One region of the Calderihabitans maritimus genome, then DNA from elsewhere that is predicted to be linked to it. Evidence: predicted binding sites of a transcription regulator. Region 1 holds the regulator's gene; the other holds the start of a gene.
What was found. Region 1 encodes HrcA, which represses chaperone genes, less so after heat shock. Its sites were predicted from a motif close to TGTTAGCACTCANCNNNGNTGAGTGCTAACA; they were not measured.
Positions count from the first base shown of each region.

Region 2: groES (co-chaperone GroES) is a predicted target of HrcA. The motif match lies at 3,970-4,000, and genes of this name have one in related genera.

Region 1 is NZ_BDGJ01000142.1:31,878-39,819, forward strand. Features, by position in the region: gene dnaK (molecular chaperone DnaK) at 1-375, opposite strand, end outside; gene grpE (nucleotide exchange factor GrpE) at 404-1,114, opposite strand; gene KKC1_RS11500 (TCP-1/cpn60 chaperonin family protein) at 1,136-2,698, opposite strand; gene hrcA (heat-inducible transcriptional repressor HrcA) at 2,726-3,760, opposite strand; gene hemW (radical SAM family heme chaperone HemW) at 3,903-5,042, opposite strand; gene lepA (translation elongation factor 4) at 5,065-6,873, opposite strand; gene murJ (murein biosynthesis integral membrane protein MurJ) at 6,975-7,942, opposite strand, start outside.
Region 2 is NZ_BDGJ01000008.1:12,000-19,941, forward strand. Features, by position in the region: gene KKC1_RS01485 (cytochrome c3 family protein) at 1-1,131, shown strand, start outside; gene minC (septum site-determining protein MinC) at 1,161-1,847, opposite strand; gene groL (chaperonin GroEL) at 1,997-3,613, opposite strand; gene groES (co-chaperone GroES) at 3,655-3,939, opposite strand; gene serC (3-phosphoserine/phosphohydroxythreonine transaminase) at 4,124-5,212, opposite strand; gene addB (helicase-exonuclease AddAB subunit AddB) at 5,414-7,942, shown strand, end outside.

The sequences.
Region 1 (7,942 bases):
ACTGTCGGTAAAGTAGGCCGGTACCGTAATTACAGCCTGGGTCACTTTTTCCCCTAAATAGGCCTCGGCATCAGCCTTGAGTTTCTGCAGAATCATAGCTGAAATTTCTTGGGGGGTATATTCCTTATCATCAATTTTTACCTTATAATCGGTTCCCATGTGACGCTTGATGGAAAGAATGGTACGGTCAGGATTGGTAATGGCCTGGCGCTTGGCCACCTGACCTACCAGTCGCTCTCCGTCCTTGGTAAAAGCAACTACTGAAGGAGTGGTACGACCGCCTTCCGCATTCGGAATAACAACAGCCTCCCCACCTTCCATAACTGCCATACAAGAGTTAGTAGTTCCCAGATCGATTCCAATAACTTTACCCATAGTTATTTCTCCCTCCTATCCCTGTAATTTATGAATTTAGGGGCTTTTTAGCTACTTTAACCATTGCGGGACGTAATATTTTACCCTTAAGGGTGTATCCTTTGCGGAGTTCCTCTACTACAGTATTGTCTTCGTATTCACTGGTTTCTATCTGCATGACTGCTTCATGTTTCTCCGGGTCAAATGGTTGGCCTACCGCCTCTATGCTTGCGACTCCTTCCTGTTGCAATACCTCTACCAACTGACGATAGATCATGTTAACCCCATCGACATAAGAGGCAGCCAACTGGTCCTCCGGCGCCGAGGCAATGGCCCGTTCAAAGTTATCCAGCACCGGTAATAGCCGTAAAATCAGCTTTTCGGACGCGTACTCAGCCATATCCTGAAGCTCTTTCCGCGACCGCCGCCGGTAGTTATCGAAATCGGCTTGCAACCGCTGTAAACGCCTGAACCATTCTTGGGCTTCCTGGGTTTTCTGCTCCAAGGCCGCTTTTACCGACCGCAGCTCTTCCTCCAGTGCCTGAAACTGGTTCTCTTCCTCCTGCGCCTCTTTATCGACTAACTCTTCCCCTTCTTCTTGGGCTTCTGTTTTCTCTTGTTCCGCTTCCAGGGCCGGTGCTTCCTCTTCCTTGTCCGTCAAAACCTGGTCGGTTTCCGGGTTTTCTGGGTTATCCTCCAGGTTGGGTTTCTCCTCTGGGTTCTCATCCATTTTCCCCCGGCTTGCTTCCTCCTCTAGCATTCTAATCACCTTCCTTTAACCTTACAGTTCTTTTTTTCCCCTGCCGTCGGGAGTATCGGTTTCCTTTTTCTTGATGATGGTATCTATGCGCAATATAGCTTCCGCTACCTCGCCGGCTGTTCTTAGCGCATGAATCTTTACTGGAGCCGGATCGACAATCCCCCGCTCCAGCATGTCTACAATATCTCCCGTATCACAATCTACTCCCAAAGAGTTTTTTTCCTCCCGGGCTTGAGCGGCCCAGACTTCTTCCACTTTTTCCAGGGGGTTAAAGCCGGCATTGGATACTATTTGCGAAAAGGGGCGTTTCAATGCTTCTATCACACAATCCACTCCAAAAGCAGCCATACCTCTAACCTTCTGCCGTTCCTTTTCCACCTCGCGGGCGGCAGCCAGTTCTATGGCACCCCCACCGGCAACAATTCCCCCCTGAATTGCCGCCTGTACTGCAGCTGCTGCATCTTTGGCTATACGTTCTCGCTCTCCAACTACTTCCTCCGTTCCTGCGCCGACCAGAATGGTAGCAGCCGATTCTCCTGCTCCTCCCAAAATACGAACGTGTTCCAATTTCTCATCTTCATACACCCTCTCTGCCCAGCCTAACAGCTTTTCGATCTCGGATATATCTTTCTTCAACCCGGTGCGCTTAATAAGACGGGCACCGGTATGTTCCGCCGCCTTCCGTAATTCTTTGTTAGAAACCCGCTGGAGCACCATAACGCCGGCATCGCTCAAGATTTCCTCCGCTGCATCTGATACGCTGCGGTCTACTATTACCAGTTTGACTCCAAGTTCCACGATTTTCTGAATGTTGTTCCGAAACTCTTCCTGCAGTTGGAGGAAACGATTGAAGCCGGCTTCGGTAGCCAGAGCTTCTTCTTCTATTTCTTCCGGTTCCAAAGCATCATCAATAGCCAAGACTTTCGCTCCCATAATTTCGGCAGGCATCTGCCGGTTCATCCTGGTTCTGTTAATAACAACTCCTTGAAATACCTCGTTTTTAGCACCTACTTCGGCCACAACCGTCTCCAATAATTTAAAATTGGGGTCAAGCAACTTATTTTTTCCTACCAGCCGGGCAGCCTCCAGGGTGAGTTCGGCAATGTCTTCATGTTCTCTGCCTGCTATCAAGGCCACTCTTTTCAGCAAGGGGTCATTGATATCTAAAGGCTGTGCCTCCTTCTGTAAAAAAGCCAGTGCAGTCTTCACACCAGCCCTAATTCCTTCAATAATCCTGACCACTGGTACTCCTTTTACTACCTGTTCTACACCGTTGTTAACCAGGCTGCCTGCTATCAGTGTCGCGGTAGTAGTACCATCCCCCACCTGTTCCTGCTGCGACTTAGCTGTTTTTACAAGCATTTTAGCCGCAGGATGATTGACTTCCATCAAATCGAGAATAGTAACCCCGTCGTTGGTAATAACCACTTCTCCGAATTTATCCACCAACATGGTGTCCAGCCCTTTAGGACCGATGGTCCCTTCCACCGCTGAAGCGACAGCCCTCACAGCATTAGCGTTGGTCATTAAAGCGGCCAGGCGCTCGTCTACTTCCGTATCTCTATTAACCTGTTTTAGACTCATTAATTTTCCCCCTCATAAGGGTTGGAGCTAACGGTAAAAACGCGTCAGGGCTTCAGACAAATGTTCAGCAATGATTTCTACTATAGCCACTGCTTTCGAATACTCCATACGGGTGGGTCCTAAAATACCTATGGTTCCCACTACTTCATTGTTCACTTCATAAGTAGCCGTAATGACGCTGCAGTCCCGGAAACCTTCATACCTATTTTCTCCACCTATGGTGATGGTTAACCCTGATTTGGATGTCTCCAGTAACAAACTCCGGAGAATATTCTCCTCTTCCAAGTTCTTCAACAGATTCTTTAGGCGTTCTACATTTTTAAATTCCGGCTGCTCGAATATATTTAGCGTCCCACCCAAGTAAACTTTTTCCTCTTTCTCCATCAGTAATATTTCTTCCAGCAGCTCCAACACCAGGTTTAGAACATGCTTTTGTTTGGCCAGATCTGAATACAGTTCCCGCAAAGAAAGCTTCTTTATTTCATTTAAAGCTTTACCCCTTAATTTCTCGTTGAATACCGCCGAAATCCGTTCCAGGTCACGTGGCGTAATAGATTCCGGAACGTCCAATATCTGGTTTTCCACCACTCCTGCCGTAGTGACTATAACTACCAGAGCCTTTCCCGGCAATATGGATATTAGTTGTATTTGATGGATAGAACTCTTACCTAAATGCGGTGCCAATATAAGCGAAGTATAATTGGTTAAATCCGAAAGCAACTGGCTGGTACGCTGAATAACTTCCTCAATTTCCTTCACCTTTTGCGTATATTTCTGTCGGATATAATCCCGCTCTTCATCCGCTAGTTGGTGTTTTTCCATTAAGCAATCAACGTAATACCGGTACCCTTGATCGGAAGGTATCCGGCCGGCAGAAGTATGGGGCTGCTCCAATAATCCCATTTCTTCTAAATCGGCCATTTCGTTTCGTACCGTGGCCGGACTAACACCTAAATTGTACTTTCTGGCAATAGTCCGTGAACCAACCGGTTCGGCGGTAGCAATATAATCTTGAACAATAGCCTGCAAAATTTTCCGCTTGCGACTATCAAGCTCGGTCATGAGAGACCACCTTCTTGTTAGCACTCTTTTCTTGTGAGTGCTAAGATTATCTGCTTAAAAAATACCACTACCGAACTCGTTTGTCAAGCAGAAGACAGGCCAGGTTGCTTTAGCCAACAGGCCTTGCCATTTATGTTTATGTTTATATGAATTCTATAAAAACCGTATTGGCCACCGGTAGAGCCTTTTCAGTCAACTTCAGGCAATTCTCCCTTAACTCTACCAGCTTCCATGCTTGTAATTTTTCAATCGCTTCCCTGTAAACTTCTTCTAATTTTAATTTAAAACGTTGTTCAAAAGTTTCTGATGAAACGCCGTCCAAAAGCCGCAGTCCCAGGATCATAGTTTCCGCCATTTCAGTGTCCTGGTCTATCTTTTCTTCAAATTCAACGGGAATCTTACCCTCCCTAACGGTTTCCAAATATTTTTCTAGAGAAAAGGTATTGGTGATACGCCGCCTGTTAAAATAAGAAGAAGCACTTAATCCGGCGCCGATGTATTCCCCGTTGGTCCAATAGTTTAAGTTATGGCGGGAACGTTTTCCGGGTTGAGCAAAATTGGAAATTTCATAGTGTTCGTAACCGGCACCGGTGAGAATCCGCCGGGCGAGTTTATACATTTCGGCGTTAGTCTCTTCCGCCGGCAGGTCTAGCTTCCCCTGACGGTAGAGTTTTTCCCATAAGGTACCCGCTTCCAACTTCAAACCGTAAGTAGAAATATGCTCCGGTCCTAAACTAATGCTTTTCTCCAAAGTTTGTTCCCAATCCGCCAAGGTCTGCCCGGGAAGCCCGTAAATCAGGTCTATATTAATATTAGTGTAGTCGTTCTGCCGAGCTGAAAAATAACTCTTCTCAATATCCTTTACCGTGTGAGCCCGTCCCATTTTCAGCAAGTGTTCCGCATTAAACGATTGAACCCCCAGGGATAAGCGGTTGACCCCTTCGCACCGCCACAGGCGAAGTTTTTCCCGGTTAAGAGTCCCGGGGTTGGCTTCCAGCGTACATTCTATTCCTTCCGGCCAGTCAAAAAAAGCACGTATGCCCTCCAAGATCTGAACCAGCTGAGCAGCACTCAGACAGGAAGGGGTTCCCCCTCCAAGATATACTGATTTTAACCTGCGCTGCCCGGCACTCAAATTCCGGGCATGCAACTCTATTTCTTTTACTAAAAGCCGGACATACTGTTCAACTTTTTCTTCCTCCGGCAAGGGATAGGACAAGAAATCGCAATAAAAACATTTGCGGATACAGAAAGGTATGTGGACATAGAGCCCGATGGCCATATAACTTCCCCTTCCCAAAACCTTAGTCCAAACTCAGGACGGCCATGAAGGCCTCTTGGGGAATTTCTACCTTTCCTACCTGTTTCATCCGCCTCTTGCCCTCTTTCTGTTTCTCCAGCAACTTTCGCTTCCGGGTTACGTCCCCGCCGTAGCATTTGTCAAGCACGTTTTTCCGCAAGGCCCGAATGGTTTCTCTAGCAATTACCTTATTTCCAATGGCCGCCTGAATAGGAACCTCAAACAGCTGCCTGGGTATCAATTCTTTCAATTTTCCGGTCAAGTCTCTTCCCCTCTGGTATGCTTTTTCCCGGTGGACGATGCAGGAAAGGGCATCAACTACTTCACCGTTAATCAAAATATCCAGCTTTACCAGGTCGGACGCCCGGTAGCCCACCAGTTCATAATCAAAAGAAGCATAACCCCGTGTACGGGACTTAAGCCGGTCAAAGAAGTCATAAATTATTTCGTTGAGAGGAAATTCATAGACTAATACCACCCGTTTTTCCGAGAGATAGTTCATATTTACATACTGCCCCCGTTTTTCCTGGGCAAGCTCCATGACCGCACCGACGTAATCGTCGGGAGTCATAATCGTTGCCTTTACAAAGGGCTCTTCAATGCAGTCAATTTCAACCACCGGAGGCATCCGGGTGGGGTTATCCACCATTACTACCTCTCCGTTGGTCTTCGTGACCCGATAAACAACGCTGGGAGCAGTGGTGATGAGATTAAGTTTATATTCCCGCTCCAATCTCTCTTGAATAATTTCCATGTGCAGAAGCCCCAAAAAGCCACAGCGAAACCCAAACCCCAAAGCTGCCGAGGTTTCCGGCTCGAAAATCAATGCGGCATCATTCAATTTCAGTTTTTCCAAAGCGTCCCTAAGCTGCTCATAATCGGTACTCTCTACGGGATAAAGACCGCAGTAGACCATCGGAGTTGCCTTCCGGTATCCCGGCAGCGGGGAAGCAGCCGGGTTCCGGGCGTCGGTAATGGTATCTCCCACTTGGGTATCTTTCACGTTCTTTATACTGGCCGTGAGAAAACCTACTTCTCCCGCCGATAACTTGTCCACTATTTTCATATAGGGGGTAAATACTCCTACTTCATCCACCTCAAAGACTTTACCGGAAGACATCATCTTGATCTGCATCCCTTTGGCCACACTACCCTCTACAATCCGAATATAGGGGACCGCTCCCTTATAGGAATTAAACTGGGAGTCAAAAATAAGGGCCCTCAAGGGAGCATCTACGTCACCAACGGGGGGCGGTATCTTGTTAACAATCGCCTCCAGAATTTCTTCCACTCCCTGCCCGGTTTTGGCTGAAGCTAAAATAGCTTCCGACGCATCCAGCCCGATTATTTCTTCGATTTCTTTTTTGACTCTGTCTGGATCAGCATTGGGAAGGTCAATTTTATTGATAACCGGGATAATTTCCAGGTCATTTTCCAGGGCCAGGTACACGTTGGCTAACGTTTGGGCTTCAATTCCCTGGGCCGCATCAATAACTAAAAGGGCGCCTTCACAGGCCGCCAAGCTGCGGGAAACTTCGTAGGAAAAATCTACGTGTCCTGGTGTATCTATGAGGTTCAACTGGTAGGTCTTCCCGTCCTTGGCCTTATATGATAACCGTACGGCCTGCAGCTTTATGGTAATGCCCCGCTCTCTTTCCAAATCCATCATATCCAGAACCTGTTCTGTAATCTCCCGTTTGTCCAGGGCACCGGTATATTCCAGCAGGCGGTCGGCCAGAGTGGATTTGCCATGGTCAATATGTGCTATTATGCAGAAATTCCTAATGTTACTCTGCCACTTAGGCTGAGTCATATCCCGCTTTTCCTCCCGACAATCCATTCTTAACCTTGATATTATAACACCATTTGTTTGACGGTTCAACAGGATTAAAAATTGAGGCTGGGGAGCCCATACTACACTGGCCGGGAGAAGCGCCTTTTGAGTATGCCCATAACCATTGTCGCTTCCTCCATGCGGAAAATTAAAGCCAGAAGAATATATACTATCATTCCCGCGCCTGCTGCCGCGAACACCTGCAGAGCTTGATTTATTTTCAACGAAATATCTGTAACCTGCTCAATGTAGGAAGCGACTACATAACTGCACAGACCCATTACCGAGGCTGCAAAAAGACTTTTGACAAAAGAAAATAACATCTGGTAACCGTTTATTCCTCCCAATTTCCGCTTGAGAATAAACAGCAAAAGCATCATATTAAATATACCGGCCACCGAATAAGCCAGCGCCAGGCCACCATGTCCCAGCTTTTTAATCAAAACGAAGTTGAGGTAAATATTGAGGAGAATGGTCAAGACACCCCCGGTTACTGGAGTACGGGTGTCATGCAGGGCGTAAAATACCCGGTTGAGAACCTGTATGGCCGAATAAGCAAACAGTCCCAAGGAATAAAACAGCAGGGCGTAAGCTGTTGCCTGGGTCGCCTGAGGGGTAAACTTTCCCTGCTCAAACAAGAGGCGAACTATGGGAACGCGCAGGGAAATCAGGCCGGCTGCAGCAGGGACGGTAAGAAAGATAACCGACCGGATTCCCAATGACATAGTATGTTTAAACTGTTCCCGCTCCTTCCGCGCGGCCTGAGAGGTGAGAGTGGGAAAAACAGCTACGGCAACCGCGATCGCAAATACGCCTATAGGAAGTTGCATTAAGCGTTGAGCGGTGCGCAGAGCCGCCACTATCCCCGGCGCAAGGGTAGAGGCTAAATTTTGATTGACAAATAGATTAAACTGGGTTACCGACAAACCTATAAGTACCGGCAGCATTAAACTTCCCAACTTCCGCACGCCCGGATGAGTAAGGTTAAAGGAAAACCGGTAGCGCAGCCCCATTCTAATTAAAACGGGTAACTGCACCCCAAAATTGA
Region 2 (7,942 bases), on a different contig from region 1:
TATAAAGTTAAGGTATACAAAGGGTACAGCCCCGAAAGCGCGACCGAAATTAAAGACTTTAACTTGAGCAATCAGAAGGGATATAGCGAAATTACTGTTCCGGACGGTTTGCTGGCCCCGGGAGAGAATTTATATGCCAGCTTTGTCCCCGCTTTACGGGTAGAGATGGAAATAGATAATTATCTGACCACTGATGAAGTGGTTATCCACAAAAAAGGAATCAACGATTTTTGCGGGGCCTGTCATACCGATTACAATACCGAAGGGGAAGAACATCCCGGCTCCCTCTCTCCCAACGGTGTTTACTCAAAAGCCTACCGCCACGCAGTGGGAATTCCTTATGATTATAACGGGAGCAATCCGGAAGGCATTGGAAACGGATATTCCCGTTCCGAGTGGATGAAGCTGGAGGAGGGGAAGATTACCTGCCTGACCTGTCATCTGGCCCACGGTACCAACGAGGACTACTGGGAAAGAACTATAGGGGATGAGAAATACATGGGAGACGTTCTTTGGGCCGGCACGGGGAGCTTTGTAGGCGCTGAAATAGAAGAACTGGCTGGTTCCTCGGCCTTGAAGCGTTTACCCAATATGGGAGTATGCGAAGCCTGCCATGAAAAGGGGCTGGCTAATGAAGGTTACCTGGTTAATTCTGGACTGAAAAAACCAGCCCAAACCGCTCTGGTTCAAAGCAGTATTTTTCAACCAGGCGGAGGATACGTTAAAGATAACGATGACAACCACGAATGTTACAGCTGTCACCAGGAATACACTACTTATCAAGAAACCGTCCACTGGAAAGAACAGCAATACCGGTGCGAGCAGTGCCACGGACCGGGAGGAAACCACGTTAAATTGCCCGCCGATTCCAATATTCTAAACCCTGCCGTCGATTATTCCGTATCCCAGCAGACCGACTTGGTTTGCGGCAACTGCCACCAAGAGGGACTTCTTAGTGACTTCCACTCTAGCAAACACTACCTTTCTCAGATTGTTTCTTGCCCTACCTGCCATAATTCCCACGGTTTAAACAAAGAAGGCGAGGAATTGAAACACCCAAAGGGGATGCTTTGTGCCGCCTGTCATGGTGAGGTGATGAAATATACCGACCACAGTTTTCCCCCTGAATAAAAAAAGCACCTCACGGGGTGCCTGATTTTTTAACCGCTTTTAGCCAGGGGACGGCTCGGACGATAACGCTCGATAACAATTTGACCGTGGCTTATATAAGCAATTTCCGGGTAAGACCGGCGGCGTAACTCTTGCTCCGGAGCGCGGGCAATTTTGTTGGCGATGCGGAGCTGGGTCGGCTGCAGGTTATAGGCCATAATGGTAGCCTCTTCGAAACCGCCCAGCCCGGCATGGGCGATACCCCTAAGGCTACCCATGACTACGATGTGGCCGGAAGCAATTATTTCAGCACCTGGGTTGACGTCACCCAGGATAACTACATTTCCGTCGAACTGGACTTTTTGTCCCGACCTGACGCTGTGTTCCACCAGCATGGTTGCCTGTTCCATTTCTTCCTCCAGAACTCCCCTGCTGACGGGAATAGCTTGGGACGTATGCTTTATGCCAGAGGAAGGAGAAGTTCTTTGAGGCATTTGGATATTATCGTCAGGGATCAAACCGTGCTGGCAGCAAATTTGCCGCAATTCCTGCTGTTCCGAGGAGCTTAAAGGTTGAGCGCTGAAGTGGAAGGCAAACCTCGCTCCCGAAAAGAAACCTTTCGCCGACTCTATCTTGGCTTTCAGGTTAGCCTTTAATTCCTCAATATCCCGGGAACTGTCCAGACAAATGAGCAGGCCGTTTTTAATTCCCTTAATACAAATAATTTCTGAAGCCATAGGCATCCCTCCTTAGCCTGAAGGTATATTTCGATAAAAAACTACATTATCCTGCAACAAGAACTATATTTTGCCATAATTCGGTTTAGACGGAAGCAAAAAGAAACTCCCCCCTTATCACTGGGGGGAGTGGGGGGAGTTTGGTTTTATTAGTAATCCATATCAGGCATTCCCGGAGGGTTGTTGTTCTTTTCTTTTTCAGGGATTTCTGCTATCAAGGCTTCGGTGGTCAGTAGCAGGGAAGCTATGCTGGCGGCGTTTTGCAGAGCGCTGCGCGTAACCTTAGCTGGGTCCACGATACCTGCCTTGACCATATCTACGTATTCTTCCGTAAGAGCGTTGAAGCCTATTCCTTTGCCTCTCTTCTTAACTTCTTCTACTACTATGGAGCCTTCTAGACCGGAGTTAGCCACAATCTGACGCAGCGGCTCTTCTAGAGCCCTCCGCACGATCCGCACACCGACTGCTTCGTCTCCCTCGGCCTGGATGTTGTCCAGAGCAGGGATGCAGTGGACCAGGGTAGCGCCTCCTCCGGCGACGATACCTTCTTCTACTGCGGCTCTAGTTGCGGACAGAGCATCTTCGATACGGTGCTTCTTCTCCTTGAGTTCGGTTTCGGTGGCGGCACCTACTTCAATGACGGCTACGCCGCCGGCCAGTTTAGCCAAGCGCTCTTGCAGCTTCTCCCGGTCGTATTCGGAATCGGTCTCTTCGATCTGCTTCTTGATCTGGTTGATGCGGCCGCGTACGGCTTCTTCCGAACCGTATCCTTCCACGATAGTTGTCTTTTCTTTAGTGATTTTAACTTTTTTAGCCCTACCGAGCATGGTGATATCTACATTTTCCAGCTTGATACCGGTATCTTCTGAAATGAAGGTACCATTGGTGAGAATGGCGATGTCCTCCAGCATAGCCTTGCGACGGTCGCCGAAGCCGGGAGCTTTAACCGCAGCGCAGTTCAGTGTTCCGCGGATCTTGTTGACGACCAGCGTAGCCAGAGCCTCGCCTTCCACGTCTTCAGCAATGATCAGCAGCGGCTTGCCGGTACGCACAACTTTTTCTAGCAGGGGTAAGATATCGTTAACAGCGGAAATTTTCTTCTCGTACAGGAGGATGTAGGGTTCTTCCAGCTCTGCTTCCATGTTATCCGGGTTGGTTACGAAGTAGGGAGAAACATATCCCCGGTCAAATTCCATTCCTTCTACTACCGTCAAAGTAGTGGTGGTACCTTTAGATTCTTCGACCGTAATTACTCCGTCGCGTCCTACCTTTTCCATAGCCTCGGCAATCAGTTCGCCGATTTCCCGGTCATTGGCAGCAATAGAAGCAACATGAGCGATATCTTCTCTGGTTTCTACTTTAATGCTCTGCTTTTCTATTTCTTTGACTACTGCCTCAACTGCTTTGTCTATACCCTTCTTAACGAAGATCGGGTTGGCACCGGCAGCTACGTTTTTCAGGCCCTCCTTCATGATGGCCTGGGCCAGCACGGTTGCCGTAGTAGTACCGTCACCAGCTATGTCGTTGGTTTTAGAAGCTACTTCTTTGCAGAGCTGAGCGCCCATGTTAGTATAGGGATCTTTTAATTCGATTTCCTTAGCTACAGTTACCCCGTCTTTGGTGATGACGGGAGAACCAAATTTCTTTTCAATAACCACGTTGCGCCCTTTGGGGCCGAGGGTAACCTTAACCGCGTTGGCTACCATGTCGACACCCTGTTCCAGGGCCTGCCTGGCTTGAACGTCAAAAGCCAACTGTTTTGCCACTTTACCAAACCTCCCTTTCGCTAAATTGTTTTAGGTAGAAATTACTGCCTGATGGCCAGAATGTCGCTTTCCCGCAGGATGAGGTACTCCTGGCCTCCAATTTTAACCTCGGTGCCGCTGTACTTGGCGAAGATGACCCGGTCTCCTACTTTAACCTCGGGAGCTACTCGATTACCGTTGTCCAGCATTCTCCCCGGGCCTACTGCAATAACTTCCCCCTCCTGCGGTTTTTCTTTTGCCGTGTCCGGGAGAACAATACCTGCTTCTGTTTTCTCTTCTGCCGTAACAGGCTTAACTACTACCCGGTCACCAAGCGGCTTTAACAACTTGAGACCCTCCTTTCGGATATGTATTGTTGTTAGCACTCACCAAGGAGAAGTGCTAACAATCAATCTAAGTTTAAATATAGAAAATTAGGCTTGGATTGTCAATAGTATTTTTGGTAAAAAGCAAAAAAAATATCCCTACAATGCTATAAAGAAACGGCCGCAACTTTGGCGGCCGTTTGGCTTATCCGTGTCTGCGCTGAAATTCTTTCATAAAATCAGCTAAAGCCCTGCAGCCTTCCAGGGTCATGGCATTATAAATCGAAGCCCGCATTCCGCCTACAGAGCGGTGTCCTTTCACTCCTACAATGCCTTGGTCCGCAGCTTCACTGAGGAACAGTTTTTCCAGTTCTTCATTGGGCAGGCGGAAGGTTACATTCATCAGGGAACGACTGTCCTTTTGAGCATGACCCCGGTAGAAACCTCCGCTGTTGTCCAGAACATCATAGAGGACTTTAGCTTTTTCTTCGTTTTGTTTTTCAATTGCTGCCAGTCCGCCGCTGTTCTTAACCCAACGGAGAACCAGGGTTACCATGTAAATGGCAAAGACGGGAGGAGTATTGTAAAGAGAATTCTTTTCCGCGTGGGTGTCATACTTGAGCATGGTCGGCAGATGGTCAGGGACCCGTTCCAGCATATCCGGCCGGATGATCACTACCGTTACTCCCGCCGGACCCAGGTTTTTTTGCGCGCCGGCGTAGATGAGGGCAAATTTAGAAACGTCAAAGCGCCGGGAAAGGATATCGCTGGACATGTCCGCTACCAGGGGTATGTCGCCGAAGTCCGGAAAAGCGTGCCACTGAGTTCCATAGATAGTGTTGTTGGAAGTTATATGCACATAAGCAGGATGAGAGCTTAATTTAATTTCCTCCGGTTTCACTATACGGGTAAAGTTTTCTTCCTTTGTACTGGCGGCAATATGAGTGGGGCCGATCTTGACCGCTTCTTTATAAGCTTTTTCCGCAAAGCTACCCGTAATGATGTAGTTGGCCTCACTCCCCTCCCGGAGGAAATTCATCGGTACCATGTAAAACTGACTGCTGGCTCCGCCTTGCAAAAACAACACGCGGTAATCCTGAGGAATTTCTAGAAGTTCCTTCATCAGGGCTTCTGCTTCTTCGATTAGTTCCGACACTTCCTTGGAACGGTGGCTCATTTCCATTACCGACATTCCGGTGTTTTTGTAATTCAGAAGGTCTTTCTGCGCTTCTTCCAGGACGGGAAGCGGAAGGGTAGCGGGACCGGGATTGAAATTAAACACTCTTTTCGTCATGGACACAACCCCTTTACCTTAGAGTTTTTTAATGTTAGGTGACAAATTTCTGGAATAAATTTTAGTTATTATTCGTCCCAAAAATGTATATTCCTGCTATGATGTTAAATCAAAAATATTCAGAACTTCCGGGGAGAGGAATACGCTGGCCGGCTATAGAATACCCAGGTAGGTACTTTTAATTTTTAAGGGGGACGGGAGATGAGCCTGCGTTTTATTCTCGGCCGGGCCGGTACCGGCAAATCTCACACTTGCCTGGAAGGCATCCGGCAGGCTTTACATAAAGAACCTGCAGGTAACTCGATCATATTTCTGGTGCCGGAGCAGGCAACCTTTCAGATGGAACGCGCGCTGGTGAACCTGCCCGGTTTGGCGGGAACCATTCGGGCGCAGGTTTTAAGTTTCAGGCGCATGGCCTTTCGCGTACTGCAGGAAGCGGGCGGGGCCAGCCGCCCCCACATAGGGGAACTGGGAAAAAGGATGGCCCTACAGGCGCTCCTGATAAAAAGAACTGACGACCTGAAAGTCTATAACCGGGCTGCCCGCCGGACCGGTTTTGTAGAGCAACTGGCGAGGACTATTTCGGAAATGAAATCCTACCGGCTCAGTCCCGGGGATATAAAAGAGCATTACCTCCGGCTCAAACAAACGGGAGGGGAAGATTCTCTGCTGGCCGCTAAACTTCATGACCTGGCCTGTCTCTACGCCGACTGGGAAGAATGGCTAAAAAACCGTTATATAGACCCGGACGACTATCTGAACCTGCTGGCAGAAAAAATACCGGAATCACGTTTGATAAAGGGCGCTACCGTCTGGGTGGACGGATTTGCCGGCTTCACCCCCCAGGAATACCACGTTTTAGGCGCGCTGTTGCGCGCGGCCCGGCAGGTAAATGTAGCCCTTTGTATTGACAGCCGGGATGTCGACCGGGAACTGGAAGAAACGGATCTCTTTTATTCTACTTGGGAGACGTATCATAAATTAAGGAAAATAGCCGAAGATAACGGAATACCTGTTGCGGAGCCGCTTATTCTGGACCGGCCGGGTAAAGCGCCGTTTCGCTTCGCTCTGTCTCCCGAACTGGCGCACTTGGAACGGGAATTCTTCCGCTACCCTACCTGCCCTTTCCGGGGAAAAGTCGAAGGGATACAACTGGTGGCGGCTGCCGACCGGCGGGCGGAGGTGGAAGCGGCGGCCCGCAAAATGATAAGCCTGTGCCGGGACAGGGGGTACCGCTGGCGGGAAATGGCGGTGATTTTGCGGGATTTGGAGCCGTATCGGGACTTAATCGAGACGGTGTTTGGCGACTACGGTATACCGTATTTTATTGACCGGAAGCAGGAGGTTAGCCACCACCCTCTGGTAGAGCTGTTACGGTCGGCTCTGGAAATAGTAACTACCCGGTGGGCTGATGAGCCTGTTTTCCGTTTTTTAAAAACGGATCTGGTACCACTGGAACGCGGCGAAGTAGATCACTTGGAAAATTATGTCCTGGCCCACGGTATAAAGGGAGAGATATGGTTGCGGGAAGAGCCGTGGGATTTTAACTATGAGCTGGCGTGGGAGGAAAACGGAACCGAGACTGATTACGAGGAACGGAAGCTGGCGGCTGTTAACGCGGCCCGGGAAAAAGTACGGCATGTATTAGAGCCCTTTTACCGCCGCCTGAACCGTGAAAAATTGACGGTAAAGGAAATATGCAAAGCTTTGTGGGACCTGCTTGCGGCTCTAAAGGTATCCGAGCGTTTGGAAGAGTGGCGGCTGGAAGCGGAAAAGCAGGGGGATTTGGTGGGCCTTCAGGAGCAGGTGCAGGTATGGAACGGGGTTCTAGAACTGCTGGACCAGATGGCCGAGGCGTTGGGGGAAGAAGAAATCACTGTCTCGCAATATGCACAAATATTGGAAGCAGGCCTCGAGAGCCTTCGTTTAGGTTTAATTCCTCCCGCCGTGGACCAGGTGCTGGTCGGTAACGTGGAAAGGTCGCGCCACCCTAACCTTCGCGCTGCTTTCGTACTGGGCGCCGGCGAGGGAATAATGCCTGCCCGTATGGGCGAAGAAGGAGTTTTTTCGGATAAAGAGCGGAGCCAAATGCGGAAAGAGGGGCTAGAACTGGCCCCTACCAGAACGGAGAGGGTGCTGCAGGAACAATATTTAATTTACATAGCTCTGACTCGCTCCGGCGAGTATCTTTGGTTGAGCTACCCCCTGGCGGATGCCGAAGGAAAGGCTTTAAATCCTTCTCCCGTGGTCAACCGCCTGCGGGAGATTTTCCCCGCGCTGGAGGTTGACTTTGCCCCCAAAGAACCGGCGGGAGAAGAAGACCTGGAATTCGTAGTTAACCCCAATCGGTCTTTAACCTATTTGATAAACCAATTGCGGGAGGTCCGGCAGGGGAAACCCCTTTCGGCAGTCTGGGCAGAAGTATACCAGTGGTTTGTGGAAGACGAGAAGCGGAAGGAAGATTTTCGTAAATTGGTCAAAGCCCTCAATTACAGCAACTTGCTTAAACCGCTGCCGCGGGAACTGGTCCAAAAACTCTACGGAAAACCGCTGCGCAGCAGTGTATCGCGGTTGGAGACTTTTGCCGCCTGTCCTTTTTCCTATTTTGCTTCCTATGGACTGCAGCTAAAGGAACGGCGCGTATTCGGTTTTGAAGCTCCCGACCGGGGAGTGTTTTTCCACCGGGCGCTCAAGCGTTTTGTAGAAAAACTACAGCAGCGGTCCCGAAAG